Regions from separate parts of the Clostridium moutaii genome, predicted to be linked through region 2. Evidence: riboswitches for the same ligand, from Rfam matches in the RefSeq annotation. Region 2 holds a riboswitch; each other region holds the start of a gene.

Region 1 (8,283 bases), on a different contig from region 2:
TAGTCATTGAATTAGTTACATATTTCTATTCTCAATTAGGCAATAAATTGGAAATATTGCTGTCTGCGTTTTTACTTTTGGCGATTACTTCGGATTTCGTATATAAGAGAATTAGAAATAATCGTAATAAAAAACAAAATATAAAAAGAAACTGAGATAGCCATAGTGTATAAATTAAGAATTTTTCATATTACAGAGATCCCTGTTGGGACATCTGGAACAATCATGATCTTTTTTGCTTAGGGGCAGGCTTTTATCAGCTCCATATATATATGCCATGGAGTGGGTTGAGGAAAGCATATAGCTATCTGTGACAGTCAAATTTAAAAAATTTTCAGCATCTAGTCTGTCAAGTATGTATTTTTGATATTGAAGTGGTATTTCTCCATCACCAGGTGATATCCTGCAGCTTAATCCTAATTTTAATTCTTTGGACTTATTATAAATATGGTTGAAAAGTTGGGAACTTGCTTCAAATAGATAGGAAGTGAGCATAGCATCCATTACCATACCTTCTTTCATGTTTCCATAAGAAAAAAACTCATTTATTTTTTTGCTGCAGGTATCTCCAATAGTTATAATACAGTACACTATGTAATTATAATCTTTTATAATTTTAAAATTAAAGTTTTCCTCTCTCTTTTGTATATCAAATATACCTACTGGTTCTATTGTTTCATATACTATGGGAAGAAGCTTATTATATAAGCTTTCCATTTCTTCATCTGTCAGTATTTTACCATAGGATTTTATAGTCTGTATTACTTGAGCCTTATTTAATTTAAAATCGAAATCCAATATTACTTCCATCTTGATTATTCCTCCACTATTATATAAGATAATTACATTATACAATATATTATGGGATGATTTAAGATGAAAATACTATAGATCATCATTTCTAACCAGTTTAGCAACCGTTTCCACATGAGGGGTGTGGGGAAACATATCCATAAGCTTTACTTTATCCAATCTATATCCGGAGGCAGTTAGTGTATTTAAATCCCGGACAAGTGTCTTGGGATTACAGGATACATAAATTATTTCTGGAGCATTGAAATTTATAATCTGTTTCAGTGCCTTGGGATGGACTCCAGGCCTTGGCGGATCCAATATTATTAAGTCAGGTTTATCCTTTAAAGTTTCCATTACATGTACTACGTCTCCGGCTGTAAATCTACAATTTTCTATTCCATTTAATCTTGTATTCTCATTGGCAGATTTTACTGCTTCTTCTATGAGCTCTATACCTATTACTTTTTTTACATGAGGGGATAGTATTTGTGCTATGGTTCCAGTACCGCAGTATAAATCAAAAACTGTTTTTGAAGAGGCATCCTCAAGAAAACTTCTAATTATACTGTACAGCCTTTCAGTGGCTTTGGAATTGGTCTGAAAAAAGGACTCGGGGTAAATTTTAAACTTCAAACCTAAAATTTCCTCTATTATATAATTATTTCCATATAATATTTCCATTGAGTCTATTTTAACTACATCTGATAAACTGTCATTTGTAGTGTGGAGTATGCCCATTAGCCTGCCTTTGTAATTTAGGTTTTTTAATATTTTAGTGAGCTGGCTAAAATCAAATTCAGTTTGAGAAGTTGTTACAATATTTATTAGAATTTCTCCTGTATTTCTGCCTTTTCTAATCACTAAATTTCTTAAATATCCATTGTGACTCCGTACCCTGTAATAGGGTAATTCATTTTCCCTGAAGTAGGTTACAATTTTATTTAGCACCAGTGTAAAATCCTCATCTACTATTTTACAATTATCCACATTTACAATGTCAAATGCTTTTCCTTTTATGTGCATGCCCAAGTTCAGAATGCCGCCCTTTTGTGAATCTCCAAAAGTGAATTCCATTTTGTTTCTGTATTGAAATTCCTCGGGACTTTTTTCTATACCCATAAATTCAAAATTTTCAATGGAGGATTCTTCAAACAAATCCAGAACCTGCTGCTTTTTTAGTTCAACTTGTATATTATAAGGTATAAATTGAAAATTACATCCACCGCAAAGATTAAAATGGGGACAAGTAGGATTTATTGCATAACTTACATTTTCAATTATTTCTAGCATCTTGGCTTCTGCATGTTTATTTCTTTTTTTTGTAATTTGTGCTTTTATTTTTTGACCGGGAACAGCATTTTTTATCAATACCTTTATTCCATTTTCTTCTGCTATTCCCATAGCCGGAAACTGTAATTTTTTTATGTAAAATTCATACTCATTTCCCTTTTTCAATTTTTAATCTTCTCCTTTTGATGTCCTAGAAAATTTTTCACCTAATGTTTTTTTCAACTTGCAGCTTTTCATTATAACAGGATATAAGATCAATACTATTAAAAATACTATTATAAACATACCTTTCATATCTGCTATATAACATCCAAACAACAGTCTCAAAATAAGATCAAATAAATATAGACATGCTAATGAAATTGCAGCTGTGACAGCTGTATCTATAATAGAAGATTTTAAATTGCCAGGTACCAAACTTTTTTTCTTCTTAGAACCAGAACTATTATCAGAGGTTTTTTCATCTGAACTTTTTTCATCTACTGTATCACTTTTATTGCTTTCCTCTTTAATATTGTCAATTTTAGTATTTTCAAGGTGTTCCTCTTCTTCCTGACCGGATTCCTCTGGTTTCTCCTGCTCTTTTGTTTTCTTAAGCTGTTCTTCTTTTTCCTGTTTTTCTTTCCTTTTAGTTTCCTCTAATTTTTTCTTTTCTTCCATATTTTTATTTTTAAGTTCTTCTAGAAACTGCTTTTTTGCATCTTCATCTACTGAGAGCTCATTTTTATTTTCATCTTTTTCGTCCATTAAATACATACCTCCTTGTTATTTTTAACCTTTCCATAACAAATATATTATGCTACACTATGGCATCTATGTAAATAGGTATAAAAAAATCTTTCATTATTGTTCACATATTGTTTTACAATTTTGTGGATTAGTTTTATAATTTTAGTGTTATATGAATTTGGATAATCGAGGATATTTAATATGAATAGGGTAAATTTATTTTTGCTGAATTTTTTAGATGTAATCTTTTTTATAATATGTGTAACTTTTAAAATATTAGTATATGGCAGGCATTTGGAAACAGGATATATAAAAACTGAATCACTTTTTATTCCAACTATTGCCTCGGTAATTATTATTGTTTCCATATCCTTTATTTTTAAAACAAAAGTACGTTCAAAAATGCTCTATATATTGAACATCATAATCAGTTCTTTTATAGTAAGCGATTTGATTTATTTTAGATATTTTAAGGATATTATATCCCTGCCTGTACTTATAAGCGGATTTCAATTGGGTGCAGTAAAATCCAGTGTGGCAGATTTGATGAATTTTAAAGACTTTCTGTACTTTTTTGATGTTATATTTATAGTGCCGTTTATAAATAAGTGTGTTAGAAGCAGAAAAACTGATATTTCCATAAGTTACAGGATATCAGTGCTTGTAGTACTTCTTTTTTTGGGGGTATTGACGGATTTTAAAAGCTTTTATAATCTGTCCAAGGAGCAGCCACGACTTTTGAGTACAATGTACAATAAGGTATACATAACCAGAAAACTAGGTATTTTAAATTACCACTGTCTGGATATTTACAATTCAATTTCTGCCAATATAACTAAATTGGCACCTATTTCTAAAGAAAAAGTTGATACCATAGATGATTTTATGGATAAAAACAAATCGGATAATAAAAACTTAAAGGGATCTGTAAAGGGAAAAAATTTGATAATGATACAGGTGGAAGCTCTTCAGGAATTTGTAATAAATGCTTCCATAAATGGACAGGAGATAACTCCAAATTTAAACAGGTGGGTGAAGAGATCCGAGTATTTTGATAATTTTTACTATCAGGTAGCTGCAGGAGGTACTTCCGATGCAGAGTTCATGACCAATAATTCCATGTATCCAGCTCCTGCGGGAGCAGTTTATTTTCTATATTCAGGAAATAAATTCCAGGCAATGCCTGAAAACTTCAAAAACAATGGCTACAGTACAGCAGCATTTCATGGCTTTAGGGAAAATTTCTGGAACAGGGATATAATGTACAAACGCTTTGGATTTGATGATTTTTACGGTGAAAAAAGTTATAGGCAAGATGAATCCATAGGGCTGGGATTAAGTGATAAATCTTTTTTAAATCAGTCACTTGTAAAATTGAACAATATGAAATCACCCTATTATGCTTTCTTAATAACACTCACAAGTCATTTCCCCTACGATGCTGTGGATAAATATGGTAATTTTGATGTGGGAAATTTAAAAGGAAGTCTTATTGGAAATTATCTGCAGGCCATACATTATACAGATGAGCAGCTGGGAATGTTTTTGGATAAACTTGATGAAAATGGAACACTGAAAAATTCAGTTGTAATGCTTTATGGTGACCATTATGCAATACCTAAGGACAAAGAGCAGCAGCTGTTCAAATTTTTAAATATGAGTTCTACTTCTGATGTGAACTGGGAAAAACTTCAGAAAGTGCCTCTTCTCATACATTTTCCCGATGAATCGGTAAAAGGTGTGAATAATACCTATGGGGGTGAAATGGACATATACCTTACAGTATGTAATTTATTTGATCTTCCCGGAAAAGATATGTTTGGGAAAGATCTTTTCAATCCCAATAGTCAGAGGATTATATTTAGAAATGGTTCTTTTATAGATAAAAATTATTATTATTCCTCCCAGGATGATGTGTACTACAATGTCAAGACCGGAAAAAGGATACCTGAAAACAGCAGCCTTAAGAAGGATGAGGAGGATGTGTTAAATCAGCTTGGATATTCCGATTATATACTAAAACATGATGCAATTGACAAATTGGATAAATAAATTGTGAATGTGTACATAAAATATTTACATATTTATAAATAAGTGATAATATAATAATGTAATAAATCTAATATTGTCTGTAGTGTCAGGGGTGCCGTGACGGCTGAGAAAAGTGAAAGCTTTAACCCTTTGAACCTGATTCGGGTAACTCCGACGTAGGGAAACCGCTTTACAATTCGTATCCTGAAGCACTATTTATAAATAGTGCTTTTATTTTTTGTCAAAGTTTTATAGGGGGATAATTTAGATGTTTGTTGATGCTCACAATCACATGGATTTTTATGGCAAGAACTTAAAAAAAGCACTTGATATCATAGAAAAAGATGATATCGTGACTTTGGGATGTTCCATGGATCTGAAAAGTTATATTTTCACAAAAAAGATAAGTGCAGAAAATGAAAATATAATACCCTGTTTTGGAATACACCCCTGGGAAGCATATAAAAATTGCGGTGATCTTGATGGCTTTGACGGTTATGTCAAGGAGTGCAGGGCCATAGGAGAGATAGGTCTTGATTATTATTGGGTTTTGGAGAGTGAAAAATATCCCAAAATGGGCAGGGTATTTGAATACTTTCTGGACAGGGCAAAATACTATGACAAGATAGTAAATATTCACACCAAGGGAGCGGAAGAAAAAATACTGGAATATATAAGAAGTTATAAATTGAGAACACCTATAATTCACTGGTACAGCGGAAAGGTGGATACTCTTAAAGAACTTTTAAAATTGGGATGCTATTTTACCATAAGTGTTGATATAGGGTATTCCAGGCTTACAGATGAAATAGTGAAGATTCTTCCCATGGATAGAATATTGACCGAAACAGACGGACCCACTTCTCTTGAATGGGTGAATAAAGAGTATGGATACCCCTGTGAAGTTGAAAATATTGTAAAAAAGATCTCCAGTATAAAAGGGACTCAATATGAAGAGGTTAAAGACAAAATATCCAGCAATTTTAACAGATTTAAATTATGAATTTAAGGTGTTTAAAATGAAAAAATCAGAAAATATTCAAGATAAGATATACCCGGTAGTTACCATAGCAGCAGTTGTGGTTTTATGGCAGATAATAGTGAGCTTTCAGTATATACAGCCTTATATTCTTCCTTCTCCATGGGATATTATAAAGACTCTTGCTTCGGACTTTAAAAATATAATGGAAAATACGGAAACCACGCTTTATGAATCCTTTATAGGATTTTTCATATCCATAGTATTTTCTTTTGTACTGGCTATAATAATGGACAGTTTTCATGTGGTCAAAAAATCACTTTATCCTATTTTATTAATATCCCAGACAGTTCCCACTATAGCCATAGCACCGCTTTTTATAATATGGTTCGGATTTGGAGCACTTCCCAAGATAATAGTTGTAATAACGGTATGCTTTTTTCCCATAGTTGTAAGCCTTGTAGATGGTCTTGAAAAAATAGACATGGACTACATAAATCTGTTCCATAATATGAAGGCATCAAAATTACAGATATTTTACCATCTAAAACTTCCCTATGCTCTGGTCAACTTTTTTTCAGGTTTGAAGATTGCCGCAACTTACATGATAATGGCTGCAATTATAGGTGAATGGCTGGGGGGAGACAGCGGAATAGGTGTATACATGGTGAGGGCCAAAAACGCCTATCAGCTGGACAAGGTATTTGCCTCAATTCTGGTTATTGTTGCAGTGAGCATTGCAATAATCTATATGATAGACTTTATAGGCAAAAAAATAATACATTGGAAATAAGAGGGGATAATAATGAAAAAAAGCAGATTTATATTTTTAATACTGGCTATTTTTACAATCGTACTGGCATTGGACGGATGCGGGACAAATGATAAAAAGGAAACATCAAATTCCTTAGACAAGACAACTGTAATATTGGACTGGACTCCGAATACAAATCATACTGGATTGTATGTGGCCTTGAATAAAGGATATTATAAGGATGAAGGACTGGATGTCAAAATAGTTCAGCCTTCCGAGGGAAGCGTCACAAATCTCATAGCAGCTGGGAAAGGTGATTTCGGAGTCAGTTATCAGGAGGATGTCACCTATGCACTTACAAGTGACAATCCTCTTCCTGTAAAGGCTATTGCCACTATAATTCAGCACAATACGTCAGGTTTTGCCGCACCTAAAAGCAAGAACATAAAAACTCCCAAGGATTTTGAAGGAAAAGTATACGGAGGCTGGGGATCGCCTTCTGAAGAAGCAGTACTTAAAGCTGTCATGGAGAAAGACGGAGGGGACTTCAGCAAGGTTAAAATAGTGAATATTGGAAATGACGATTTCTTTGCAGCTACAAAAAAGAATATAGATTTTGCATGGATTTTTGAAGGATGGACTGGAATTCAGGCAAAGTTGAAAGGTGAAGATTTGGATTATATACCTGTTAAAGATCTGGATCCGGCTCTTGACTACTATACACCTATTCTTATAAGCAGTGACAAGATTATAAGCAAAAATCCCGAAAAGGTAAAAAAATTCCTGGCAGCTACTGCAAAAGGATATGAATACTCTATAAAGCACCCTGAGGAAAGTGCAGATATACTTTTGAAATATGCACCTGAGATAGACAAAAATCTTGCTGTGCAAAGTCAACAATATATGGCTAAGCAGTATGTGGCGGATGCACCTAGATGGGGAGTTATGAAATCCGAAGTATGGCAGCGTTATGCCAAATTTTTAAAGGACAAAGGTCTTATAAAAAAGGAGTTAAATACAAGTGATGCATTCACAAACGAATTCCTGCCAAAATAACAGTGATGAAGTAATGATTGAACTTGAAAATGTGTGCAAGAGGTTTGAAGACAAAACAATACTTCAAGATATATCCCTGTATCTTGAAAAAGGAGAATTTGTCTCCATCCTTGGACCCAGCGGTTGTGGAAAAAGTACACTTTTCAACATAATAACGGGATTCATACATGAAGACACAGGCAGGGTTTTTGTAAAGGATGATATAGGGTACATGCAGCAGAAGGATTTACTCCTGCCCTGGAAGACTGTACTTTCAAATGTGGTGCTGCCCCTTGACATAAAGGGAAGGGATAAGAAACAGTCGAGAAAAGATGCAAAAAGATACATTCACATATTTGGGCTGGGCGGCTATGAAAATAAATATCCTTATGAGCTTTCAGGTGGAATGAGACAGAGGGCCAGTTTTTTGAGAACTTTTCTCTCTTCCAGGGAAGTGATGCTTTTAGATGAGCCCTTTGGCGCGCTTGATTCCATAACCAGAGGAAAGATGCAGAAATGGATTTTAAGCATGAGGGAGAAGCTTGGCAGGAGTATACTCTTTGTAACTCATGACATTGAGGAGGCCATTGTGCTTTCAGACAGAATATATGTACTCTCTTCAAAACCAGGGAGGGTGAAAAAAGAGATAGCAGTGGATTTTAACAGGGAC
Region 2 (8,283 bases):
GAAATTACTATAGGATATAATTCTGTAGTAATTTCTGTCTTTCAATTATACTACTTAAACCCTATAAATATAGTTTATTGTTTTTAGTTAGTCACTTTAAAGATAATAATTTTTTCTGTCATGCCGTCATAATTTTAGTAGTAACTAAATTTTTTGCTTCATTCGGAATAGTAAATTCTGAATCAGCTGGAGTATCTCAAAATGACATAATTTACTGCTTTTCTGTTTCAAAAACTTCTGCATAAAACTCTACTGCTTCGCGACATTTCCCATTAAAATTAATAAATACATCAAAAAAGATGTTCAGATTGAACATCTTTTTTTACTAAATCTAAGTTTAACGAGATTAAGCCTTAAACTTATTCAATCTAATAGAATTAATGGAAAAAATAATGGTTAAAAATCTATCCGAGATGAGGGGCATTTTTAAATGATTGTATCGTTACATTTGAACTTTGTAATGTACATGATATAATCATTTAAAAAAATTAATAAATGAGGAGTTGTATTTATGTCAAAATATGAATTAAATAAAAACTTGGCGCAGATGCTTAAAGGCGGAGTAATTATGGATGTAGTAAATGTTGAACAGGCTATAATTGCTGAAAAAGCAGGAGCCTGTGCAGTTATGGCACTTGAAAGAGTACCTGCAGATATAAGAAAAGAGGGTGGAGTTTCAAGAATGTCTGATCCGAAGATGATAAAAGAGATAAAAGCAGCAGTATCTATTCCGGTTATGGCAAAGGTCAGAATAGGACATTTTGTTGAAGCTGAAATACTAGAGACTATTGGAATTGATTTTATAGATGAAAGCGAAGTTCTAACTCCTGCTGATAATAAATATCACGTAGACAAAACAAGCTTTAATGTTCCTTTTGTATGTGGTGCAAGAAACTTAGGTGAAGCTTTAAGAAGAATCGGTGAAGGAGCAGCTATGATAAGAACTAAAGGAGAAGCTGGTACTGGAGATGTAGTTCAAGCTGTTACTCATATGAGATGCATAATGGATGATATAAGAAGAGTTAAAAATTCACCAAAAGATGAGTTAATGACTATAGCTAAGGAATTTGGAGCTCCTTTTAATCTAATAGAGTTTGTTTGGGAAAACGGAAAGCTTCCAGTAGTTAACTTTGCTGCAGGAGGAGTAGCTACACCTGCTGATGCAGCACTTATGATGAAGCTAGGAGCTGAAGGAGTGTTTGTTGGTTCTGGGATATTTAAGTCAGGAGATCCAGAAAAGAGAGCTAAAGCAATAGTTATGGCAACAACATACTATAATGATCCTAAAATTATTGCTGAAGTATCAGAAAATCTTGGAGAACCAATGGTTGGTATAAACTGCAGTGAATTAACTAACAGATTTGAAGAAAGAGGCTGGTAAAATGAGAATAGGTGTACTTGCACTTCAAGGTGGAGTAATAGAGCATATTAATCATTTAAAAGACCTTGATTGTGAAACGATTGAAGTAAGAAAACCTGAAGAACTGGAGAATTTGGATGGAATTATTCTTCCAGGCGGGGAAAGTACAACTATTGGTAAATTACTAAAGAAAACAGGTCTTCTTGATAAACTCAAAGAAAAAATAATAAATGGTTTTCCTGTATGGGGAACCTGTGCCGGAATGATACTTCTTGCAAAAAATATTGAAAATGATGTGGTAAGGCATATGCAGGTAATGGATATAACTGTTAAAAGAAATGCTTACGGAAGTCAAATCAATAGCTTTTTAATACAAAAAAAAATAAATGAAGTTTGCACCGAAAAAATACCATTGGTATTTATCAGGGCTCCTTATATAACTAAAGTGAATGATGATGTACATGTATTATGTAAAGTTAATGAAAACATTGTGGCCGTAAGACAGTTTAATATGTTAGCAACCTCCTTCCACCCTGAGTTAACTGATAACCTTCAATTTCATAAATACTTTATTAATATGTGCAATAATAATTACAAATAGGATCGGAGTTTTCATGTTGTTGACATAAGAATTTTTGATTGAGGTTCATTGCTTCTAGAGTATATCTATGGATATTATTACCATTTGTGCATTTAAAAAGACTGTAATCAAATTTGAATTTACACAAATTTAATTACAGTCCCAAAATTCTTTACACTTTCATTATTAAATTAGACAGTATTCTCCATATTCTTCTTTAAATTTATCAATATCAATCATCTAATCATCATCTCTTAGAATGTTTATGTTCTTCCCATTCATTATTTTATTCATATTTCTAACTGCACACATTTTTCCACACATAGTACAGGTTTTTTCATCCTCAGGTTTTGAACTTTCTCTATATTTTTTTGCTTTTTCAGGATCTATAGCAATATCAAACATTTTATTCCAGTCAAGATTTCTCCTTGCTTTACTCATTTCATTATCCCATTTCCTTGCATTTTTAATTCCCTTTGCAATATCAGCTGCATGAGCAGCTATTTTAGTGGCAATTATTCCTTCTTTTACATCATCTAAATCAGGTAGTCTTAAATGTTCTGCTGGTGTTACATAGCACAAAAAATCTGCTCCACTAGATGCTGCAATAGCTCCTCCTATAGCGCTTGTAATATGATCATAACCTGGTGCTACATCCGTAACTATAGGTCCAAGTACATAAAATGGAGCATCATAGCATAGTTTCTTTTCAAGCATCATATTAGTTTGTATTTCATTTAGTGCCATATGCCCTGGACCTTCTATCATAACCTGTACATTTCTATCCCATGCTTTTTTTGCAAGTTCTCCCAAAGTCATTAACTCTTTAATTTGACTTGCATCTGTAGAATCGCAAATTGAACCTGAACGACATGCATCTCCTAAGCTTATAGTTACATCATACTTTTCACATATATCTAGTACTTTATCAAAATGCTGATAGAATGGATTTTCTTTATTATTTAACTGCATCCACGCAAAAAGCAGAGTTCCACCTCTTGATACCAAGTTAGTCAGTCTTGGATTTCTCTTGAAGATGTTTGCTGTTTCCCTATTTATACCTGCATGGATAGTCATAAAGTCTACACCATCTTTCGCATGAGTTTCTACAACATTTAACAAATCTTCTGCAGTCAAATCCTTTAATTCTTTGTCATAAAATCCAACAGCATCATACATAGGAACTGTTCCAATCATACCAAAATATATATCAACTATTTTCTTTCTAAATTCTTGAGTTTTACCAAAACAGCTTAAATCCATTATTGCTTCAGCCTTCATATCAATAGCAAGTTTTACCTTTTTAATTTCTTCTTCTATATTATTACAGTCTTTAGAAATTCCAAGATTTACATTTATTTTGGTTTTTAATCCTTTACCTACACCTTCAGCGTTCAAATTCTTATGGTTCTTATTAGCTGGTATAACCACCTTTCCCCTTGCAACTAATTTCATCAATTTTTCTATATCCATATTTTCTTTTTCAGCTACTGTTTTCATTTCTTTTGTTACTATACCTTTTCTAGCTGCATCCATCTGTGTTGTATAATTCATCTTATACCTCTCCTTATCCTTATAAATTAAAATTTTAAATAATAAAAGCATGCATACAATATATCTATTGCATACATGCTCAATAAAATTAGCTTCACAAACTTCTACACAAAAAATGTAAAGAAGTTATTTAATAATTGCTTCCTTCGCTAGTATTAACTGGATCAGGTTCAAAGGGATCGAATTTTTTTCATCTCAGCATTTAAGCACCCCTGCAATAGATATAATATTTAATTTTATAAATACTTTATTATTTTATATAAATTATGAAATAATATTCTATATTTGTCAAGTTTATATTAACTTAGAAGAATTATACATACTAAACTTGAGCATTAGATTGAGAAATTTTAGCTTGATTCAAAAGTTAAGAATTTCATTACCAAATAAAAGCAGTATGAATATCTTGTTAATCTATAACAAAATCACTTATAAGAGGCACAGAAGCAGTGTAATCCTTTAGTTTATATGCTATAATTATTAAAAAATAGGAGGTATTATTATGAAACAATTAGAAAAAGATTGTAAAGTTGCTCTTATACAGGCAGCACCTGTTCTGTTTAATAAGGATGCAACCATTGATAAAGTTGTTCAGGAAATTCTTGAAGCCGGAAAGCAAGGTGCCAATCTGATTGTCTTTCCGGAATCTTTTGTTCCTTGCTATCCATATGGAATAACCTTTGGCTTTACCGTAGGCAGTCGTACCGAGGAGGGTAGAAAAGACTGGAAAGTTTATTACGACAATTCTGTCATTGTACCAAGTGCTGATACAGACCGCATCGCCAAAGCAGCCGGTCAGGTACATGCCTATGTCAGTCTTGGTATCACAGAAAGAGATATCAATAATTGTACCCTTTATTGTACTAATCTGTTTTTCTCACCGGAAGGAAAGCTTGTCGGCAAGCATCGTAAATTAAAACCAACCGGTGCAGAGCGCTTCATCTGGGGTGACGGTAATGAAGGTGCCTTTCCTATCATTGATACTCCCTGGGGAAATATGGGTAGTTTGATCTGTTGGGAAAACTATATGCCTTTGGCACGTGTAGCTCTTTATATGAAAGGAGTTACACTTTATCTTGCACCTAACACAAACAACAATGAAGAATGGCAAACCACAATACGTCACATAGCAATAGAAGGACACTGTTATGTAATTAATGTCAATCAATATGTGACAAAAGATATGTATCCTGATATCTTCCATTGTCCGGATGAAATAGCAAAATTACCAGACGGTGTTCTTACTGGCGGTAGCTGCATTGTCGATCCATTTGGACATTACGTCACAGAACCTGTATGGGATAAGGAAGAAATTATTTATGTAGACATCGATATGGAGCAGGTTCCACTTAGCCGTATGGAATTTGATGGAACAGGCCATTATTCACGCCCAGATGTTCTAGAACTTGTTATTCATGAAAACTAAATCTAAAGCACATGCTAAAATAAAAATTATTAAAGACATAAGTATACCTACTATCAGGGAATGAACTTTGTAGATTCTCATGGCCAAAGTGAAGTTGTTTATGCTTTCTGCACAAGCATAAATAATCCTTTTAAAATATAAGAGTCTACTTTAAATTTTATGATTAATTATAGTAGGCTCTTGTGTTTACATTATATAGTATATACTTTTCAATATATGACACAGCTGCTGATATTATTCCTACCAGGAATATACAGTACCATCACCTCTCCAATCTGTTCCACCAACCAAAACTCCATTTTCATTTTTCCATATTATCTGCCCTCTTCCAAATACACCGGTATCAATATCATAATTTACATTATGCCCCCTTGTATATAGATCTGCTGCCAGATAAGAAGGAAACTGCTGTTCAAGGCTTATATCCTTTCCATAAGTCCAGAGCCACCTGGGTGCATCCAATGCCGCCTGAGGATTTAGTCCAAAATCAATAGAATTCATCAATACCTGAACATGCCCCTGAGGCTGCATAAATGCTCCCATAACTCCAAAGGGACCCACTGGATTATTATCTTTCATTAAAAATCCGGGAATTATGGTATGATAAGGCCTCTTTTCAGGCTCCAGGGCATTTATATGTTCAGGATTAAATGAAAAATTATTTCCCCTATTGTGTAGGGCGATACCTGTTCCTGGCACAACTAATCCTGAACCAAACCCCATGTAATTGCTCTGTATATAAGATACCATGTTTCCCTCACCATCTGCAGTAGCAAGATAAACGGTACCTCCCTTCATACTTTTATCCACTTCGGGCATAAAAGCAGTTTCTCCTATTTTCTTTCGCCTTTCTTCTGCATAAGATTCCGATAATAAATCCTTTATATTGATTTTCATCTTTTCCGCATCGGTAACATATTTTAAAGAATCTTCAAAAGCCAATTTTACTGCTTCCATCTGCCTATGATACCTGTCTTCAGAGTCTCTTTCTCTAAATTCAAATCCTTTTAATATGTTCAATGCCATTAAAACAGTTATACCCTGACCATTAGGAGGTATTTCATATACGTCGTATCCCCTGTAATTAATGCTTATGGGCTTTACCCACTGAGGCCGGTATTTTTCCAAATCTTCTTTTCTTATGTACCCACCGGTGTCCCTTGAAAACTTGTCTATCTTTTCAGCCAGTTCTCCCCTGTAAAAGGCTTCTCCCACAGTTTCAGCTATGATCTTTAATGTTCTTGCATGATCCTTTAAAGTTACTATTTCTCCTATTTTAGGTGCTCTTCCCTTAGGTGCAAAAGTTTGAAACCAATATTTAAATTCATTGTCCTTTAAATTTTGTTTAAACTCCCTATATGATTTTTCCCAAAGACATCCTACAGTAGGTGTGACGGGATACCCACCTTCTGCATATCTTACAGCAGGTTCTAAAAGCTTTTCAAAGGAAAGTTTTCCAAAGTTTTTCCAAAGTTCTGACCAGGCAGCAGGAATCCCCGGAACATTTACAGGAGCCCAGCCGAACCTCGGCATTTCCTTATATCCTCTATTTTTTAAAATATCTATGGATATACCTTTTGGAGATGGTCCGCTGGAATTTAATCCGTAAAGTTTTCCATTATGGTACACTATTGCAAAAGCATCTCCTCCAATTCCATTGGAAGTTGGCTCGCATACCGTTAAAGCAGCTGCTGTAGCAATGGCAGCATCTACTGCATTTCCTCCATTTTTTAAAATCTCGAATCCGGCTTCTGCTGCAAAAGACTGAGATGTGGCTACCATTCCATTTTTCCCATAAGAGGCCTGTCTTGTTGTTTTATATGGATTATATAAGGCATTAAATATCATAATATCTCCTCCAAAACATTTCTATATTTAATTTGTAACTTTAGCTTTATAACTGCATACAATATATAAAAAATAAAATTTAATATCTCTATTATAAAGTATTATTCCGTTTGTAAAACCTTGGATTATTATTCAGGGTTCTTTTATAATGATTTTATTTGGTAGGCTTTTTGGTTTATATTTATTTTTAATTTACATAATATTTATAATGTAAATTAAAAATATTATTAAAAATATAAAGCTTTAAAATACAAGTCCAAAGGTTAACCTTGTCTTATCAATTGAATTTTCTCCACATCAAGCAACCCTTTATCTGTAAGACGAATTTTTGGAATAACGGGAAGTGCCATGAAAGACAGTGTGATAAAAGGATCAATTCCCTGATTTACTCCCATTTCTCTGGCAATGCCAATCATTGTTTTTGTCTTTTTCTGCACTGCACTGCTTGATAAATTGCTAATCAACCCTCCAATAGGAAGAGGAAGGCTTTCAATTACTTTTCCATCGGAGGCAATGACATATCCTCCCTGCAATTTCCTTAAATAATTCACCGCGATCATAATATCTTCATCATTATCACCCGCAGCTATAATATTATGGGAATCATGAGATACTGTAGTTGCGATTGCTCCATTTTTTATTCCAAATCCCTTTAATGGGGCCACAGCTACATGATCAGTTTTTCCATGCCGCTCCACCACACAGAGTTTGGTGTATTCCCCATTTGGTATAAAAACATCTCCTTTGCCTGGAATTTCTTCAAAAAGATGTTCCGTTGTCAATTGTTCTTTTACAATTTCCATTACATGATTTTTCTTTTCCCTTTTTAATACTAATTTTTCTTTAGTTATAGGTTTAAAAATAACTGTATTCAACATCTCTGGTTCTTTAACTTCATATTGAAATAAAGATAGATAATCGTCATCCACAACATATCCAGATTTTAGAACAAAGTCTATTTTAACCTGTTTTAGATTTTTTAAAACTACAATATCTGCCGTATAGCCCGCAGCAACAGCTCCATAATTCTTAAGCCCGTAAAACCTGGCAGGATAATAAGTAGCCATTTTGACTGCTTTAACAGGAGACACTCCCAGTTGAATAGCTTTTTTTACATTATAACTAATGTGTCCTTCCCTTTCAATATCATCCAAATGTTTATCATCAGTGCAGAACATACATTGTTCAAAAGAAAGTTTTGCATGGAGAATTCCCTTTACAATAGCCTCTAAGTTTTTAGCCCCACTGCCTTCTCTAATCAGGATGTGGAACCCAGCTCTCATTTTTTCCAATGCCTCATTAAAAGTAATACATTCATGATCATTATCAATACCTGCCAGACGATAAGATTGTACTTCTTTTCCTGCTATTCCAGGTGCGTGTCCATCTATAATCTTGTCTTCAAATAAAACAATCTTATCCATTATTTCTCTTTTATTCTCTATTACATCATGAAAACACATAACTTCCCCAAGTCCAAGAACTCTTGGATCATCTTTATACTTTTCCATATTT
Region 3 (8,283 bases), on a different contig from region 2:
CTTTCAGTTCCCATATTTTTTTTACAATTGCCGTAGGAGAGGGAAGTATATACATGGCATCTATATATCTGGCAATTCCCTCCCAGGCTGCAAAAAATAACAGGCATATTATTATGGATGATCTGTATTTTTTCACAACCTTACCCCCTTTTTCAATTCACTTATAAGCTCTCCCTTTATTTCTAACATATCAGGGCTATCAAGCATACCTCTTGTCCTGGGATAACTTAAATCCACTTTTATTTCTTTAAATTTTCTTATGGGACTTCCATCTGTTATAAATATCTTTGTTGATAAAAAGAGGGCTTCTTCTACATCATGTGTTATGAACAACACCGTTTTATTTAAATTTGACCATTTATCTAAAAGCCACTCCTGCATGGAAAGTCTTGTTATTGCATCCAGCGCACTAAAAGGTTCATCTAAAAGAAGCATATCCGCTCCTGTAAGAAGAGTTCTTGTAAAAGAAACCCTCTGACGCATGCCTCCTGATAAATCCTTCGGGTATTTATTCTTGTATTTTTCAAGTCCAAAGGCCTTAAGTATTTTTTCAGCTTCATACCTTGCTTTTTTTAAATCCTCACCTTTGATTTCAAGAGGCAGTGAAGAATTTTGAAGTATAGTTCTCCAGGGTATTAAAAGGTCATTTTGAGGCATATATCCTATGTATCCTTTTTTCAAAGCATTAATATTTCTATTTTTTAAAAATATATCTCCCTCAAAAGGCCTTTCCAATTTGCAAATAAGTCTGAACACAGTGCTTTTGCCACATCCGCTGGGACCTACTATACTTATAAATTCACCTTTATTCACAGTAAAGCTCAAATTTTTTATTATGAAATCAGGATCTTCATCATATTTAAAACTTATATTTTTAAATTCCAGCACGATTACATCCCCTTTTTATATGCCATGTTCCAAAACATTCTCTCATATTCACTGGTATTTATAAAAATTTCCTTTAATTTTTTAAATTTCTTCTCCGATATGTCCTCAGTTAGATGATCAAGCAGATCAATTATCCACTCGGTTTCCCTTTCATAATCCTCTGATGCATATCCATTTATCCACTGTCCATAAAATTCATGCTGGGCGGCACCATCTATTTTGCTCAGTTTTTTTCCAATTAAGTAATAACTCCACATACAAGCTAGAAGTGAAGTAGTCAAATCCATTAAATCACCCATCTGAGACACTGACAACATATAATTTGTATATGAAATATTTTCAATGGAAGCTCTGGTATTCTCTATATCCTTTTTCCCAATGCCAAGTCTCTTCATATAAGTCCTATGTATATTCATTTCCCCATTTAATATATTATCCACCATTTTGGAAAAGCCCCTCATCGTACTCTCCTCATTGGATTTAACCACTCCAAGAGCATATATTTTTACATAATCCAAAAGATATATATAATCTTGAATCATATAGAATTTAAATTTATCTATCTCCAAACTTCCATCTGCTATCCCTTTTATGAAAGGATGCTGATAATAAGAATCCCATATGTCCTTTACACTGTCATACAATTTTATAGATGTCTTCATATAATCCCCCTTTTTCAATTCACAATTATTTTCATAAAAAAAGGTACAACCTTCTGAAGAGGTTTGTACCTTTACTCGCTAAATTACATGTGGCCTCTTCCTACGCTGGCATTAACCAGATCAGGTATAAATAGGGTCTAAGGATTTAATCCTTACTCTCAGCCGGTAGCACCAGCCCCCCCGGGATATATAAAAGTATTTAATTTTATATATTACATAAACACCAATTATATTACTACAATAATTGAAATTAATCAATATTTCTATTGCATTTCACTCCAGCGAATAAACTATATGACCTAGCTCACTTGCTTCTTCTTTATCATGAGTTACCAGTATAATTGTTCTTTTATTTTCCCTATAAAGTGATAAAAATTTCTTTATTATGTCACCTTTTAATCTATCATCCAGGCCTTTAAAAGGTTCATCCATTAAAAGCAAATCACTTTTGTAGGCAAAGGCCCTGGCAAGTGCAACTCTTCTCTTCATACCACCGCTTAATTCTCTTGGAAATTTACTCTTGCAATTTGACAATTCCACCATGCTTAAAAATTTATTTACAGTTAAATTCACCTCAATTTTACTCATTATTGACTTCAATACAAAGGCCACATTTTCGTACACTGTAAGATGTGAAATCAATCTATCTTCCTGAAAAATGTAAGATAGCCTGCTGCTCTCCAAATCCACCTGTCCACTATAATCTTTTTCAATTCCACTTATAATATTTAAAAGAGTGGTTTTGCCACAACCTGAGGGTCCAAGTACCACTGTGATTTTGTTTTTTAGAAAGTTCACATTTAAATTTGTAAATACAGGCACTCCCCCATAGGACTTATTTAAATTTCTAATCATAACTTCATATTTATCATCATTTTCCATGCAAGCTACCTTCCTCTATACTTACGCAATTTAAATTTTCATATTAGAAATTACTTTTTTACATCTAAATAATGTTTAAATATCTTTTCAAACATAAAACTCAGTATTACAACTACAATAGTCCATGCAAACAGCTCCTGAGTTTCAAGAGTTGTTTTAGAATTTAAAAGATTTAATCCTATGGAGTAATTAGGTGTACTCAATACTTCTGACGCAACTGAAACCTTCCAGCCAATTCCAAGGCACATGAGTATACCTGACACAATATAATTTTTTATGCTTGGAAGATATATATCTTTTAATAAATATTTTTTTTTAACCTTATATACATTTGCCATCTGAATTAACTTTTCATCCACAGACTTTATTCCCTGAATTACATTTGTGTATACTATTGGAAAACATATTAGGACAGCTGTAAAAATAACCACATAAGATGAAGTAAACCAAATTAAAGCTATAATAATTATGGACATAACAGGAGTTGCCTTCATTGTAATTATAAGAGGATCTAGAATTTCTTCTATAAATTTGTTGAGACCTGCAGCTACACCAAGCACAATGCCTACAATTACAGATATCAAAATTCCTGAAATTACCCTTATTATGCTGCTAAAAACACTTTTCCAAAAATAAGCTTCTTTCATTAAAACAAATAGTGTTTTTATTACCTCAAAAGGTGATGGTAAAAGAAGTGAATTATTTATAAAAATGGAGCAAAACTCCCATATAGACAACCAGAATATTAATATAAATAATTTTTTAATTACCTTTGGTTCCACTGTAATAGAAATTCTCATCCGGTATCTTTCCCCCAACAGATTTTGGATCACTTTCATATAAAACTTCATAAAATTTTTGAAGAATTTGTTTTCCATCTTTTGCACTTATAAATACTATATTACTGTTTGGTATGGCCATCTCTGCCACTTTAGCCTTCGGAATTATGCCATCTTTTTCCATTAGTTTTCCAGCCTCTGTCTTCTTTGAATTTACAAAATTCACGGATTCCTTGTATTTATTTAAAAAGTTATCTAAATCTTTTCCCCTTTTATCTATAAAAGACTTTCTAAATACGATAGTTCCCATAGCCAGCTTACTTTGTCCATTGGAAGCTTTATCCCATTCCTTGGTTAAATCTATAGGCACCTGCAAACTACTGTCTTTCATCTTAGTTGTAGTTACAAAAGGTTCCGGCAGTACTGCTAAGTCCACTTTCTTAGCCGCTACTGCTGCTGCCAGATCACTGTGATTCATTTTATAATCAATAATTACATCTTTTCCAGGTTCCAGACCATTTTTTCTCAATATGTAATTTAATATGAATTCCGGAGTGGCTCCCTTATCACTTGAATAAATGGTTTTCCCCTTTAAATCAGCTATACTTTTCACTGCATTGCCATTTTCTACAATGTATAAAACACCTAAAGTGTTTATCCCCACAAGTTTAATTGAACCCTTTGTCTTATTATATAAAATTGATGCTAAATTTGAAGGCACCGCTGCGCCGTCCAATTCTCCATTTATAAGCTTGGATGTTATCTGATCTGGTGAATCGTACAAAGTTATGCTGTAGTTCTCTTTATCCTCCATAAGTTTTGCCATGCCCATTCCAGTAGGTCCTTTCAAAGCCGCAATTTTAATTTTTTCTTTTTTAGTCTGGGATGCAGTATTATTAGAGCTATTAGAACATCCTACCGCAAACAAGGTTGATATTATAAGTACTAGTGCCATAATAAATATACCCATTTTCTTTTTCATAAAAAATCCCCCATTTAATAATTTAGTCATACGCATATAATACCGATTTCTATTCTATTATAACATTATTTTTTTAGATTTTAATTACATTAAAGTAATTTTATATATAATTCATTGGGAGAATTATGTTGACATAATAATAATATTATACTACAATAGGTTTATTAGCAATTCATGGCAGTGAATGCTAATAATACATGGTAATTTAAAATATTCTTAATTTCACATTTGCAAATTCATATCTCAAACTGATCTTTTATTTTTTATATAGGGCTCAGCAATAGTTATAAAATATTACCTTAAAAATTATATTCATGAATATAATATAATTTCTATTTAGCATATACACAATAATTAGACCTATTTGGCAAATAACATTCTTTTTAAAATAAGAATGTTTATTCAATATAAGAAATTTAATTAACATAAGGGAGGAATCAACATGAAAGCATTACTTTTAGCTGGGGGTAAAGGTACCAGATTAAGACCTCTAACAGATAAGTTACCAAAACCCATGGTTCCAATTATGGGAAAACCGCTTATAGAAAGAGTGATAGCAAAATTAAAAGAAGCCGGAGTTACTGAAGTAGTTCTAAGTACTTGTTATAAATCGCATTACATTGAAAATTATCTGGATAATGGTTCAAAATTAGGGATAAAAATAGATTATGTTTCTGAAGATATGCCTCTTGGCACAGGGGGTGCCATAAAAAACTCCGAGAAATTTTTTGATGATACTTTTATAGTTTTGAATTCTGATATAGTAGATGATATATCCTATAGAGACTTGGTGCAATATCACAAAAAAAAGGGAGCCGCGGTTTCCATAGCTATGACAAAAGTTAAAGATCCCTCTCAATATGGGGTCATAGAATTTGATGAAAATAACTATATAAATGCCTTTAAAGAAAAACCTAAGGAGGGAGAAACAAATTCGAAATGGATAAATGCCGGAGTTTACGTGTTCGAACCAGATGTTTTTAAGGAAATACCTAAAAACAAAATAGTTTCTGTAGAAAGAGACGTTTACCCTCTACTGCTTGAAAAAAATTATAAAATGGCAGCTTATGAATACAATGACTACTGGATTGACGTCGGAACCTTAAAGAAATATATACAAGCACATGTAGATATACTCCACAGCCGATGCAATAAGTTTAAAAAAGCTAATAATCTTTCGGATATAAAAAACATAATTTTTAAAAACAACAATGTAAAAATAAATCCCCATGCAAAAATAATAGGACCGGTGTTTATAGGGAACAATTCTATTATTGGAGCTGGTGCTCAAATAGGTCCTTATGCAGTTATAGGGGACAATTGTCATATAAATCAAATGAGTAACATAAGTAGAAGTATACTTTGGGATAGAGTAAAAATAAATGAAAATGCGAATATAACAAACTCAGTAATAGGCTCGAATTGCACTATAGATAAATATTGTAATCTGCTTAATACAGCCTATGTTTCAAATAATTATGATAACAATCTACTTGCTATATAAAAAACTAAAGAGGTGATACCATTGAGTAAAAATGTAATCTTTTTAAGCACTTATCCCCCCAGGGCATGTGGAATAGCCACATTTACCGCTGATTTAGTTAAAAATTTGGGAGATAAATTTCCTTCTAATAATTATAAAATAGCTGCCATCAACGATGAAAACTATAAATATGGAAAAGATATATGGTCTACTTTAGATCAATTTGACAGGAAGGCTTATGTCCACCTTGCAAACTTGATAAATAATTCCAATATGGATTTAGTTGTAATAGAACATGAATATGGAATATACGGCGGGGACTGCGGAGAATACCTATTGGATTTTATAAACAGCTTAAAAATTCCTTTTATAGCAACCTTTCATACCATATTGTCAAAACCAAACAAAAAGCAGAGGGATATATTAAAAATATTAGGCAGCAAAAGCAAAAAAATTATTACCATGGGAGAAAATTCTATAAAAATTTTAAATCAGGTATACAATATACCTGAAAATAAAATCATAGTGATACCTCATGGAGTGCCAGATATTATTGTAGAGGGAAAAGAACTTTTAAAGGAAAAATTGGGTTATGAAAACAGAAGCGTAATAAGTACTTTTGGTCTTTTAAGCTCTGGGAAAGGTATAGAATATAGTATAGAAGCTATAAGCCAGGTTGTAAAAACTCACCCTGAAGTGCTCTATCTAATACTCGGTCAAACTCATCCTTGTATAAAAAGAACAGAAGGAGAAAGTTATAGAAATAATTTACAAGATTTAGTGTCAAAATTAAATATAAAAGATAATGTGAAATTTGTAAACAAATATCTTACCAAAAAAGAAATAGTACAGTATTTAACCTTGTCTGATATATATATGACACCTTATCTTGCAAGTGAACAGGCAGTAAGTGGTACATTAGCTTATGCTGCTGGGTATGGAAAGGTAATAGTGTCCACACCTTACAGATATGCAGAGGAAATGTTAAAGGACAATAGGGGAATGCTTGCAAAGTTTAAAGATTCAACTTCTCTGGCACAGGCCATAACATATTTGCTTGACAATCCAATAGCCAGAAAAAACATGGAGAAAAACATGTTTGAACTGGGTAGAAAGATGAAATGGCCTTACGTTGCAAAACAATATGAAAATTTATTTTTAAATATAATCAAAGCTAATAAGATCGCAAAGCAGGTGGTGTAGAGCATATGCACATTTTTCAGGAAGAACATTCAACACCTATTTTTATAATGACTGATGATACGGGTATTATTCAACACAGCGTATTTTCAGTTCCGGATCCAAACTCCGGTTACACCACGGATGACAACTCAAGGGCTTTAATTGCAGCTGTAATGCTATATGAAAAATTCAAAAGCAAAAAATATTTAAAATTGATATTTATCTACACTTCTTTTTTATTATATGCTCAAAATAATAAGGGAACTTTTAAAAACTTCATGGATTACAATAGAAATTTTACGGAAGAAGAAGGATCTGAAGATTGTTTTGGGAGATGTTTATGGGCACTGGGATATACCTTTAAATCAAAAGATGTACCGGAATCCATAAAATCTGCAGTTTTAACTATGATATATAGGGCAATTCCCAATGTACCATCCTTAACTTATATAAGAGGAAAATCTTATTCCCTATTGGGATTAAATCTCTTTTATAAAGCTCTTTTGGAAAAAAACAATGATACTATGGCAAAGGAACCCATAGACAGATATCTAAATGGTATTGAAATTTTAAAGACCAATGGTATATCAATGACAACTATGAAGGATTTAATTGATATTTCAAAAGCTCAAATGATGAATATATGCCAATGTCTTACAGATAATTTTGAAATTCATGCCAGCGGATCCTGGCAGTGGTTTGAGGACAGTTTAACTTATGGCAACTCCCTGCTTCCATGGAGTTTATTAAAAAGCGGCAGTACTTTAAATATGAAAAAATATTTGGATACAGCTCTTAAATCATTAAACTTTTTAGAAAAACTTTGCTTTTCAAAAGGCTATTTTAAACCTATCGGCAGCAATACCTGGTTTAAAAAGGGAGATGTAATTCCTTCTGAATTCGATGAACAACCTATAGAAGCCTGCGGTACATGTATTATGTATACGGAAGCATATAAAATATTAAAGGATATAAAATATCTGGATAAGGCTCATATCTGCCACGAATGGTTCCTGGGGAAAAACTCCAGAAACAAAGTTCTAGTAGATAACTTTACCAATGGTAGTTATGATGGAATAATGAAAACTCATGTGAATTTAAATGAAGGAGCAGAAAGTATACTTGCAAAAATAATAACTGAACTGACTTTAGATACCCTGTAATAGTCAATGTGTATTTACAACAACAGGTAAACACAATTATAATGCTTATGTAATCCATAAATAATTGCCAGTTTTTGATCATATTTCAAATCAAAAACTGGCAATTATTTTATAGCTGCTTATACATTTTCCCCAGTTCATCAGCAGTAAGTATTGCCGAATACACATCCTCTTTTGTAACCTTAAAGGGCATATTCCCCATTGTATCATTTTTATCGCAGGAAACTTCTGCGGCCTTCATTATGTCATCCTTGTTTATTTC
Region 4 (8,283 bases), on a different contig from region 2:
GAAATAAGCTTTCAGTAACACTGAGTATTGGTGTGGGCAGAGGCGGAGAAACTCCTCAGGAAAATGAGGAATTTGCAGTGTCAGCTAAAGAACTGGCACTTGGAAGAGGTGGAGATCAGGCAGTAGTAAAAAGTAAGGATAAGTTATTATTTTATGGAGGAAAAACTAAGGAAGTAGAGAAAAGGACTAAAGTAAAGGCAAGGGTGATAGCTCAGGCACTTGTAGATATAATAAAGGACAGCAGTAATGTATTTATTATGGGACATATCAATCCCGATATAGATTGTCTGGGTGCATCGGTGGGACTCCATAGTGTAGTCAGCCAATTGGATAAAGAATGTTTTATAATACTGGATAATAGCAATGAAAGTATAAAGCTTATATTAAATAAAATAAAGGAGGAAGAAGAGTACCATAATGTTTTTGTACACAGTAAGGATTGTGAAGATAAGATAAATGAAAATAGCCTTCTCATAATTGTAGATGTTTATAGTGAAGGGTATGTACAAAACATGGAGCTAGCCAGGAAGTTTAATAGAATGGCTATAATTGATCATCATAGAAAAGCTCCAGATTTTATAAAGAATTCTCTTCTGAATTATATTGAACCATATGCCTCATCTACCTCGGAGCTGATTACTGAGATGTTACCTTATATGATAGAAAAACCAAAAATAAAGGTAATAGAAGCAGAAGCTCTTCTTGCAGGCATATGTGTGGATACCAAAAACTTTTATTTTAAAACTGGAGTGAGAACTTTTGAGGCCGCATCCTTTTTAAGAAGATTGGGAGCGGACACTATAGATGTAAAAAAATTTTTTTCTGATGATCTGGATACTTACTTGAAAAGAGCTGAAATTATAAAATCAGTTAAAATATATAATAACATTGCTATAGCAGTGTGTCCTGAAAAAATAGGAAACATGTTATTGACTGCTCAGGCGGCAGATGAACTGCTAAATATTACAGGTATTCAAGCATCTTTTGTTTTTGTTAAAATAAAAAATGAAGTATTTATCAGTGGAAGATCTCTAGGCGATATAAATGTACAGATTATACTTGAAGCTTTAGGGGGTGGTGGTCATATGACTATGGCAGGAACAAAATTAGAATCTGTAACTATAGATGAAGCCTTGGAAAAATTAAAAAATGCTATAAGGAAATATGTTGAGGAGAGTGAAGATTAAATGAAAATTATATTACTAAAAAATGTAAAATCCTTGGGGAAAGAAGGGGAAGTAGTAAAAGCTTCAGATGGATATGCAAGAAATTATTTAATACCTAAAGGACTTGCTGAAGAGGCAAATGATGCAAATCTTCATATATGGAACAATAAAAAAGAGGCAGAAAGAAAACAGAAACTTTCAGAGATAGAAACAGCACAAAAACTTGCTGAAAGCTTGAAAGGAAAAGAAATAAATTTAACTGTCAAGTCAGGGGAAAACGGGAGATTATTTGGCTCTATAACTGGCAAAGATATTTCAGATGAACTTAAAAAGAAATTTAATATAGACGTAGACAAGAAGAAAATAGTAATCAATAATATAAGACAACTTGGTATCTATTATGTAGAAATCAAATTGTATCCTGAAATATCCACTAAAATAAAGGTAGTTATTGGAGAAAAATAAGGAGGAAAGTCTGTGAAACTACAATTTGTCGATGGATTAAATAAAGAACTTAATAACTCTATACCTGTAGATACTCAAATAAAAGTATTGAATAATTTATTAAAGAAAATGATGGATGAGGGTACTATAAAATCTAGAATAGTGAAGTATAAGCTTCAGAATTATATAGATAGTAAAAATGTATTGGAAAGACTATATGCTTTAAATAAAATAGTAAGTGATGGAAAAGGGTTGGACATTGTACCAGATCAATCAGATGTACATGATGCACTGGAAGATACTAATAATTGGATTGCAGAAGTACTGGCAGAAAGGTATGTTAGAAATAGCATTGAAAAAGAAGTGGAAAAAAATCTTACAGAACGTCAAGATAAATATATGGATGATATCAGGCTCAGTATTATAAAAAAACAAAAGGGACCTGAAAATGCAAAGACCTTAAAGAAATATGCAAAGCTGGAAGTGTTGGATTCTAAAGTATTTAGTAAAAATATCCAGAAGCTTTTAAGGCCTGAAACCTTTGAAGAAATTATAGGTCAGGAAAGAGCTATAAAATCAATACTCTCGAAAATAGCATCACCATATCCACAGCATATAATTTTATATGGACCACCAGGAGTGGGCAAGACTACAGCTGCTAGAATTGCACTGGAAGAAGCTAAAAAGTTGAAGTTTACACCTTTTAGCAAGGATGCAAAATTTGTGGAAGTGGATGGTAGTACTTTAAGGTGGGATCCTAGAGAAATTACAAATCCTCTTCTAGGTTCTGTACATGATCCTATATATCAGGGCACAAAAAGAGATCTGGCGGAAGTTGGAATACCAGAGCCCAAATTGGGACTTGTTACAGAAGCACACGGAGGAGTACTTTTTATTGATGAAATAGGGGAACTGGATGAAATGCTTCAAAACAAGCTTTTAAAAGTACTGGAAGATAAGAGAGTTGAATTTTCATCTTCATATTATGATCCTGATGATGAAAATATTCCCAAGTATATAAAATATTTATTTGAAAAGGGAGCTCCAGCAGATTTCTTGCTTATAGGAGCTACAACTAAGGATCCCAGTGAAATAAATCCTGCTCTCAGATCTAGATGTACTGAAGTTTATTTTGAACCTCTTTCTGCAAAAGATATAAAAAAAATAGTAGAAAATGCAGCTGTGAAGCTCCATATAGAAATTGAAGATGGTGTATCCGAGCTCATAAGTAAATATACTATTGAAGGAAGAAAAGCCGTTAACATATTATCAGATGCTTATGGTTATGTACTTTATAATAGCGGAGTCAGGGACTTAAAAGATGAAATCAGCATCTCAGTAGATGATTTAAAAAAAGTTATATCCATAAGCAGACTTGTTTCTTTTGAGGAAGTGACTTCAAAGAAAAAATATGAGGTAGGACATATTTATGGATTGGGTGTAATGGGGTATGTAGGTTCTACTATAGAAATAGAATCAGTGGCATTTAAGGCTAAGGAAAGTGGAAAGGGAATTGTAAGGTTCAACGATACAGCAGGAAGTATGGCAAAGGATTCAGTGTTTAACGCCGCTTCAGTCATAAGAAAGATTACTGATAAAGATATAAGCGATTATGATATCCATGTAAATATAATAGGAGGAGGGAAGATTGACGGCCCTTCAGCAGGAGCTGCTATTACGGCATGCATCATAAGCTCCCTTTTGGATAAACCTTTAAGACAGGATGTAGCTGTGACAGGAGAAATATCCTTAAGAGGTAATATAAAGCCTGTAGGAGGTATTTTTGAAAAGATTTATGGTGCAAAAAGAAATGGAATAAAAACTATATTGGTGCCTGAAGAAAATTTAAAAGAAGTACCTGCGGATATTGAGGATATAAAGGTCAAAGTCATATCCAATATTGAAGAACTTATAAAAATAGTATTCAAGTAGATATTATGGGTATTAGAGAGCTAAATAAATTTACTTATTATTAAAAGCTGAGGAGTGAAGTTTCCATGGATGTACCTTTTAAAAGCATACCTCATAATATAGAAGCTGAACAAAGTGTAATTGGTTCGATGCTCATTGATAAAACTGCCATAGTTGAATCTATACAAGTTTTAAAAATTGAGGATTTTTATAAAGATGCCCATAAAGTTATATTTGAATCCATACTTGATCTATATAAAAAGGATGTAGCTGTAGATATAATAACATTAACAGAAAATTTAAAATCAAAATCTAAACTTGAGGCCGCAGGTGGAATAACTTATATAAGTGAACTAAGTGGATCCATCGTGTCCACAGTTAATTTGCAATCTTATATAAAAATTATAAAGGATAAATCTACTCTTAGAAAGCTCATTAAAGCTTCTACAAAAATAATAGAAGAAAGCTATAATGGTCAGGATGATGTAGAAAAAACTATCGATATGGCTGAAAAATCTATATTTGATTTATCCAATAATATGAAGACTTCAGATTTTGAATCCATGAATGCTGTGCTTGAAAGAGGATTTTTAGAAATAGAAAGATTATTTAATAATAAAGGAGAAACTACAGGGATAGCTTCAGGATTTAGAGAATTGGATGCTAAAACTTCCGGTTTTCAAAAGGGAGACATGGTTTTGGTGGCAGCAAGACCTTCTATGGGTAAAACAACTTTTGCATTGAACATAGCGGAATATGCAGCTTTAAGAGAAGGAAAAAAGGTAGCTATATTTTCTCTTGAAATGTCAAAAGAGCAACTGGCATATAAATTATTATGTTCGGAGGCTCATATAGATATGCTAAAGCTTAGAACTGGAGATCTAGAAGATAAAGATTGGGAAAATATAGCCAGGGTTTCAGGACCTCTGGCTGCATCAAAGATATTTATAGACGATACGGCGGGTATATCAATTATGGAAATGAGATCTAAATGCAGGAGATTGAAAATAGAACAGGGTATAGACATTATAGTTGTGGACTATCTTCAACTTATGAGTGGAGGAAGAAGTTCAGAAAATAGACAACAGGAAGTATCGGAAATATCCAGATCAATTAAAGCTCTTGCCAAGGAGATGCAGTGTCCGGTTATTGCATTATCTCAGTTATCCCGTGCCCCTGAGGCAAGGACAGATCACAGACCCATGCTTTCAGATCTAAGAGAGTCTGGTTCAATAGAACAAGATGCAGATATAGTCATGTTTTTATATAGAGATGAGTACTATAATAAAGAAACAGAAGAAAAAAATGTAGCAGAATGTATTATTTCAAAACAGAGAAATGGTCCTACAGGTACTGTAAAACTGGCATGGATGGGGCAGTTCAGTAAATTTGGAAATCTTGATGTAATTCATCAGGAATAAAACAATAAGTCATTATAAAAATTATTCATAATGACTTATTGTTTTGATACTTATTTGTGGACAATAATATTATAAAATAAATTAATTTATATTTGATTATAATCAGGATTTGTATTAAAATAATAATGTGTCTTTGCTCCTATAGCTCAGTTGGTAGAGCAACTGATTCGTAATCAGTAGGTCACAGGTTCGACTCCTGCTGGGAGCACCAGATAAAACAACGGCTGTAATTTCTACAGCCGTTGTTTTTGCAATATTTTTCTAGGCTTTTATTTAAAGGTAATTCCCTCCGATTCCAGAAGGGACCTTTGAACTAAAATAGTTTGACTAAAATAAAACTAGCTTTACTTAAGCTAGTTTTATGAATGCCCATGTTAAAAAAGGATTGTTTAGTTATTTACAAGAGACTTTAAATATGGAAGCACCTTTGATTTATCAAGTGCCTTTAGAAGTATATACCCTAAAGTTGCTCCCATTAGGGATGCGGGAATGAAAAAGGGGATATAAGTGAAGACTGAAGTTTTGGGAAGTCCGTAAAAAGCTCTCATAAATGGGTATGAAATGATTGCACTTAAAATTCCTGTTCCAATTACTTCTCCCACTACTGCCCAGATGAATTTATGAAATTTTTTGTACAGCAGTCCTGAAAGAAATGCCCCTACTACAGCTCCTATTACAGCCAAAATTGTGCTTCCGTTTAATATCATTCTCATAAGTCCTGTCATAAGAGCACAATTGAATCCCCAGAGGGGTCCCAGAAAAACTGCACCTATGACATTTGCAAAGTGTTGAAATGGAGCCATTCTTGGAAAGGATACAAAAGTACTGAGTACGTAGGATATACTTGCCAGCAGTGCTGTAAAAACTTCCTTTTTGATAATGGATTTTTTCATTTTGTTTACTTGCCTCCATTCATTTCAGGATGATGTTTTTTCGTCTTTTTCTCAATACTCCAGACACCTTCTGGGTTGTAGCTTATTTTAATGTAGGACATTACACTTGGTGCCCCCTGTTCTATACAGATGATCTGACACCTTTTTACTATATCCATGAGCTGGTCATAATCACCTTCAATTGTGGTTTCAAAAGGGCCTACGAATATGTTCAAACCGGTACTCTTGATATAGGCAATAACTTTGTCCACAATGGAGATTACATCTTCACCCTCTACTTTTGGCAATACCTGAATTGCTACACTTGCATTCATTTTATCAATCCTCCTAGATATTATTTATAAATAAAAAAAGCATAAAAAGTAAATACGCCCGCGGTGGTGTACCCCTTTTCATGCTTTTTAAATTTGCATAAAAGTTATGTAGTGCTATTTATTTTGTTTAATATTATAAAAAGCTGTTCTAATCGTATAGATTAAAACAGCTTGATTCCAATATCAGAATTATGTTTTGACTTCCTACGACAGTATTAACTGACAGGTTCTAAGGGTCAGGTTTTTAATCCTTCTCAACTATATTAGTCCCCCTGTAACTACTATTAAATTTTATTTAATTATACCACTAATTTGCTGGGAAGACAATACCTGTAAAGGTATTTAAAATGGTAAATTTTTATCTAATTCTTTAAATGTGATATGAAAAGATGGAGATTCATTTCCTATAAAACGTGATATCTATTAATGTATGCTCAGCTTGACAGATCTAAATTTCAATTTAAAACAATAAAAGGAATGCAGAAGAAGATGTTAAAGGTCACCCACTGGTTATAGTGGGTATTTTTATATATAAAAGTTTATGATCATACTGCATAAGTATTTGTTAAATATATTTAACCATAATATAAACCTTTATTAATATTGGTGGGGTAGTATATATTTGTAAATAAAATTAATGGAGGTATCTAAATGGAAAAAGCAGCACAACAGATGAATTTAACTCAAAATAAAACTGTTGAAAAGAAAAAAATTATAAATATTTTGGAACCATATTTATATATTATCCCTTGCATAGGCATATTTATAGGATTTACTTATTTCCCATTTTTCAAAACTATATATTTAAGTTTATTTAATACAAATGCCCAGGGAGAGACAAGTTCTTTTGCTGGATTATCTAATTATGTTGATTTATTTAAAGATCCTTCTTTTATTAATAGCGTGATTGTCACTTTCAAATATGTCATTGTGACTACAATACCGTCTATATTAATTGGACTGATGTTAGCACTTGTATGTAACAACAAATTAAAATTCAAAGGGTTATTCAGCACTATGTATGCCATGCCTATGGCAGTGTCTTCCGCATCAGCTGCAATAATATGGATGCTTCTATTTAATCCAAGTATAGGGTTTATAAATTTTTTGTTTAAAAGGAATATAGGATGGCTTACGAGCCCGTTCTGGGGATTTATTGCAGTTTCCATAGTTGGCATATGGCTCAACAGTTGTATAAATTTTATTTTTATAACTTCTGGGCTTAAAAATATTCCGAAGAAGTTAATGGAAAGTGCATCTATAGATGGAGCAAGTTATTTTCAACAATTAAAAAATATAATATTGCCATGCCTTTCACCTACACTTTTTTTTGTACTGATTATCAATATTATAAATGGATTTCAAACCTTTGGACAGATAAATATAATGACACTGGGGGGACCTGGGGAAGCTACCAATGTACTTGTCTATTCTATTTATAGAAATGCGTTTTTTAACAACAGGTTTGGCATAGCAAGTGCGGAATCAATAATTTTGTTTTTATTGATGCTTGTAATAACATTAATTCAATTCAGATATGAGGATAAAAAGGTGTTTTATAAATAGAAACTAAAAATAAATATGGGAAGGTATAATATATGAAAAAAAGTATAAATAAAACAGTCCTTTATATAGTAAACACAGTATTTGGTTTGATAGCAATATCTCCTATTTTATATGCTTTAGCTATTAGCTTTATGCCCCCCGATCAGATATTTTCCTATCCTCCGAAACTGATACCTAAAAAATTATATTTTCAAAATTATATAGATGCACTAAATGCAGCACCTATAATAAAATTTATAATCAACAGTTTTATCGTATCTTTAGGAGTAACTGTAGGACAAGTTGCAACATCGTGTTTAGCGGCTTTTGCATTTTCATTTTTTAACTTTAGGGGTAAAAAAATATTATTTATAATCATTATTGCAACTATGATGATACCGGCGGAATCCATTATGATATCCAATTATTTGACCGTTGGATCTTTTGGATGGCTGGACAGCTATAAAGCACTTATCATTCCGTATTTAAGTGCTGCTATGGGAATATTTATGATGAGGCAGTATTATCTTACTTTTCCCAGAGAACTTTACGAGGCTGCAAAAATAGATGGTTGCAACAGCTTCAAGTT

Evidence for each region. A riboswitch is a leader RNA that binds a small molecule or an ion and turns the genes downstream of it on or off. The one in region 2 is predicted to bind thiamine pyrophosphate.
Region 1: it holds a riboswitch for thiamine pyrophosphate, as region 2 does, so the genes downstream of both, AB8U03_RS01635 (TatD family hydrolase) here and thiC (phosphomethylpyrimidine synthase ThiC) in region 2, are expected to answer to the same signal.
Region 3: it holds a riboswitch for thiamine pyrophosphate, as region 2 does, so the genes downstream of both, tenA (thiaminase II) here and thiC (phosphomethylpyrimidine synthase ThiC) in region 2, are expected to answer to the same signal.
Region 4: it holds a riboswitch for thiamine pyrophosphate, as region 2 does, so the genes downstream of both, AB8U03_RS11210 (thiamine-binding protein) here and thiC (phosphomethylpyrimidine synthase ThiC) in region 2, are expected to answer to the same signal.

Annotation. Positions count from the first base shown of each region.
Region 1 is NZ_JBGEWD010000001.1:303,397-311,679, reverse strand. It holds gene AB8U03_RS01660 (hypothetical protein) at 1-155, shown strand, start outside; gene AB8U03_RS01655 (5-methyltetrahydrofolate--homocysteine methyltransferase) at 175-810, opposite strand; gene rlmD (23S rRNA (uracil(1939)-C(5))-methyltransferase RlmD) at 886-2,250, opposite strand; gene AB8U03_RS01645 (RDD family protein) at 2,254-2,832, opposite strand; gene AB8U03_RS01640 (LTA synthase family protein) at 3,016-4,866, shown strand; TPP riboswitch at 4,944-5,046, shown strand; gene AB8U03_RS01635 (TatD family hydrolase) at 5,114-5,848, shown strand; gene AB8U03_RS01630 (ABC transporter permease) at 5,865-6,617, shown strand; gene AB8U03_RS01625 (ABC transporter substrate-binding protein) at 6,630-7,634, shown strand; gene AB8U03_RS01620 (ABC transporter ATP-binding protein) at 7,603-8,283, shown strand, end outside.
Region 2 is NZ_JBGEWD010000005.1:20,471-28,753, reverse strand. It holds gene pdxS (pyridoxal 5'-phosphate synthase lyase subunit PdxS) at 512-1,381, shown strand; gene pdxT (pyridoxal 5'-phosphate synthase glutaminase subunit PdxT) at 1,383-1,961, shown strand; gene thiC (phosphomethylpyrimidine synthase ThiC) at 2,181-3,494, opposite strand; TPP riboswitch at 3,619-3,718, opposite strand; gene AB8U03_RS06655 (carbon-nitrogen hydrolase family protein) at 3,997-4,920, shown strand; gene ggt (gamma-glutamyltransferase) at 5,161-6,768, opposite strand; gene ade (adenine deaminase) at 7,032-8,283, opposite strand, start outside.
Region 3 is NZ_JBGEWD010000009.1:75,757-84,039, forward strand. It holds gene AB8U03_RS10610 (ABC transporter permease) at 1-136, opposite strand, end outside; gene AB8U03_RS10615 (ABC transporter ATP-binding protein) at 133-888, opposite strand; gene tenA (thiaminase II) at 891-1,550, opposite strand; TPP riboswitch at 1,631-1,742, opposite strand; gene AB8U03_RS10625 (ABC transporter ATP-binding protein) at 1,824-2,432, opposite strand; gene AB8U03_RS10630 (ABC transporter permease) at 2,483-3,232, opposite strand; gene AB8U03_RS10635 (ABC transporter substrate-binding protein) at 3,195-4,193, opposite strand; gene AB8U03_RS10640 (sugar phosphate nucleotidyltransferase) at 4,636-5,697, shown strand; gene AB8U03_RS10645 (glycosyltransferase family 4 protein) at 5,719-6,879, shown strand; gene AB8U03_RS10650 (glycosyltransferase) at 6,885-8,021, shown strand; gene AB8U03_RS10655 (glycerol dehydrogenase) at 8,131-8,283, opposite strand, start outside.
Region 4 is NZ_JBGEWD010000010.1:26,461-34,743, forward strand. It holds gene AB8U03_RS11180 (DHH family phosphoesterase) at 1-1,187, shown strand, start outside; gene rplI (50S ribosomal protein L9) at 1,188-1,631, shown strand; gene lonC (Lon family ATP-dependent protease) at 1,644-3,542, shown strand; gene AB8U03_RS11195 (replicative DNA helicase) at 3,608-4,942, shown strand; tRNA gene AB8U03_RS11200 (tRNA-Thr) at 5,078-5,153, shown strand; gene thiW (energy coupling factor transporter S component ThiW) at 5,332-5,835, opposite strand; gene AB8U03_RS11210 (thiamine-binding protein) at 5,841-6,149, opposite strand; TPP riboswitch at 6,334-6,433, opposite strand; gene AB8U03_RS11215 (carbohydrate ABC transporter permease) at 6,801-7,715, shown strand; gene AB8U03_RS11220 (carbohydrate ABC transporter permease) at 7,748-8,283, shown strand, end outside.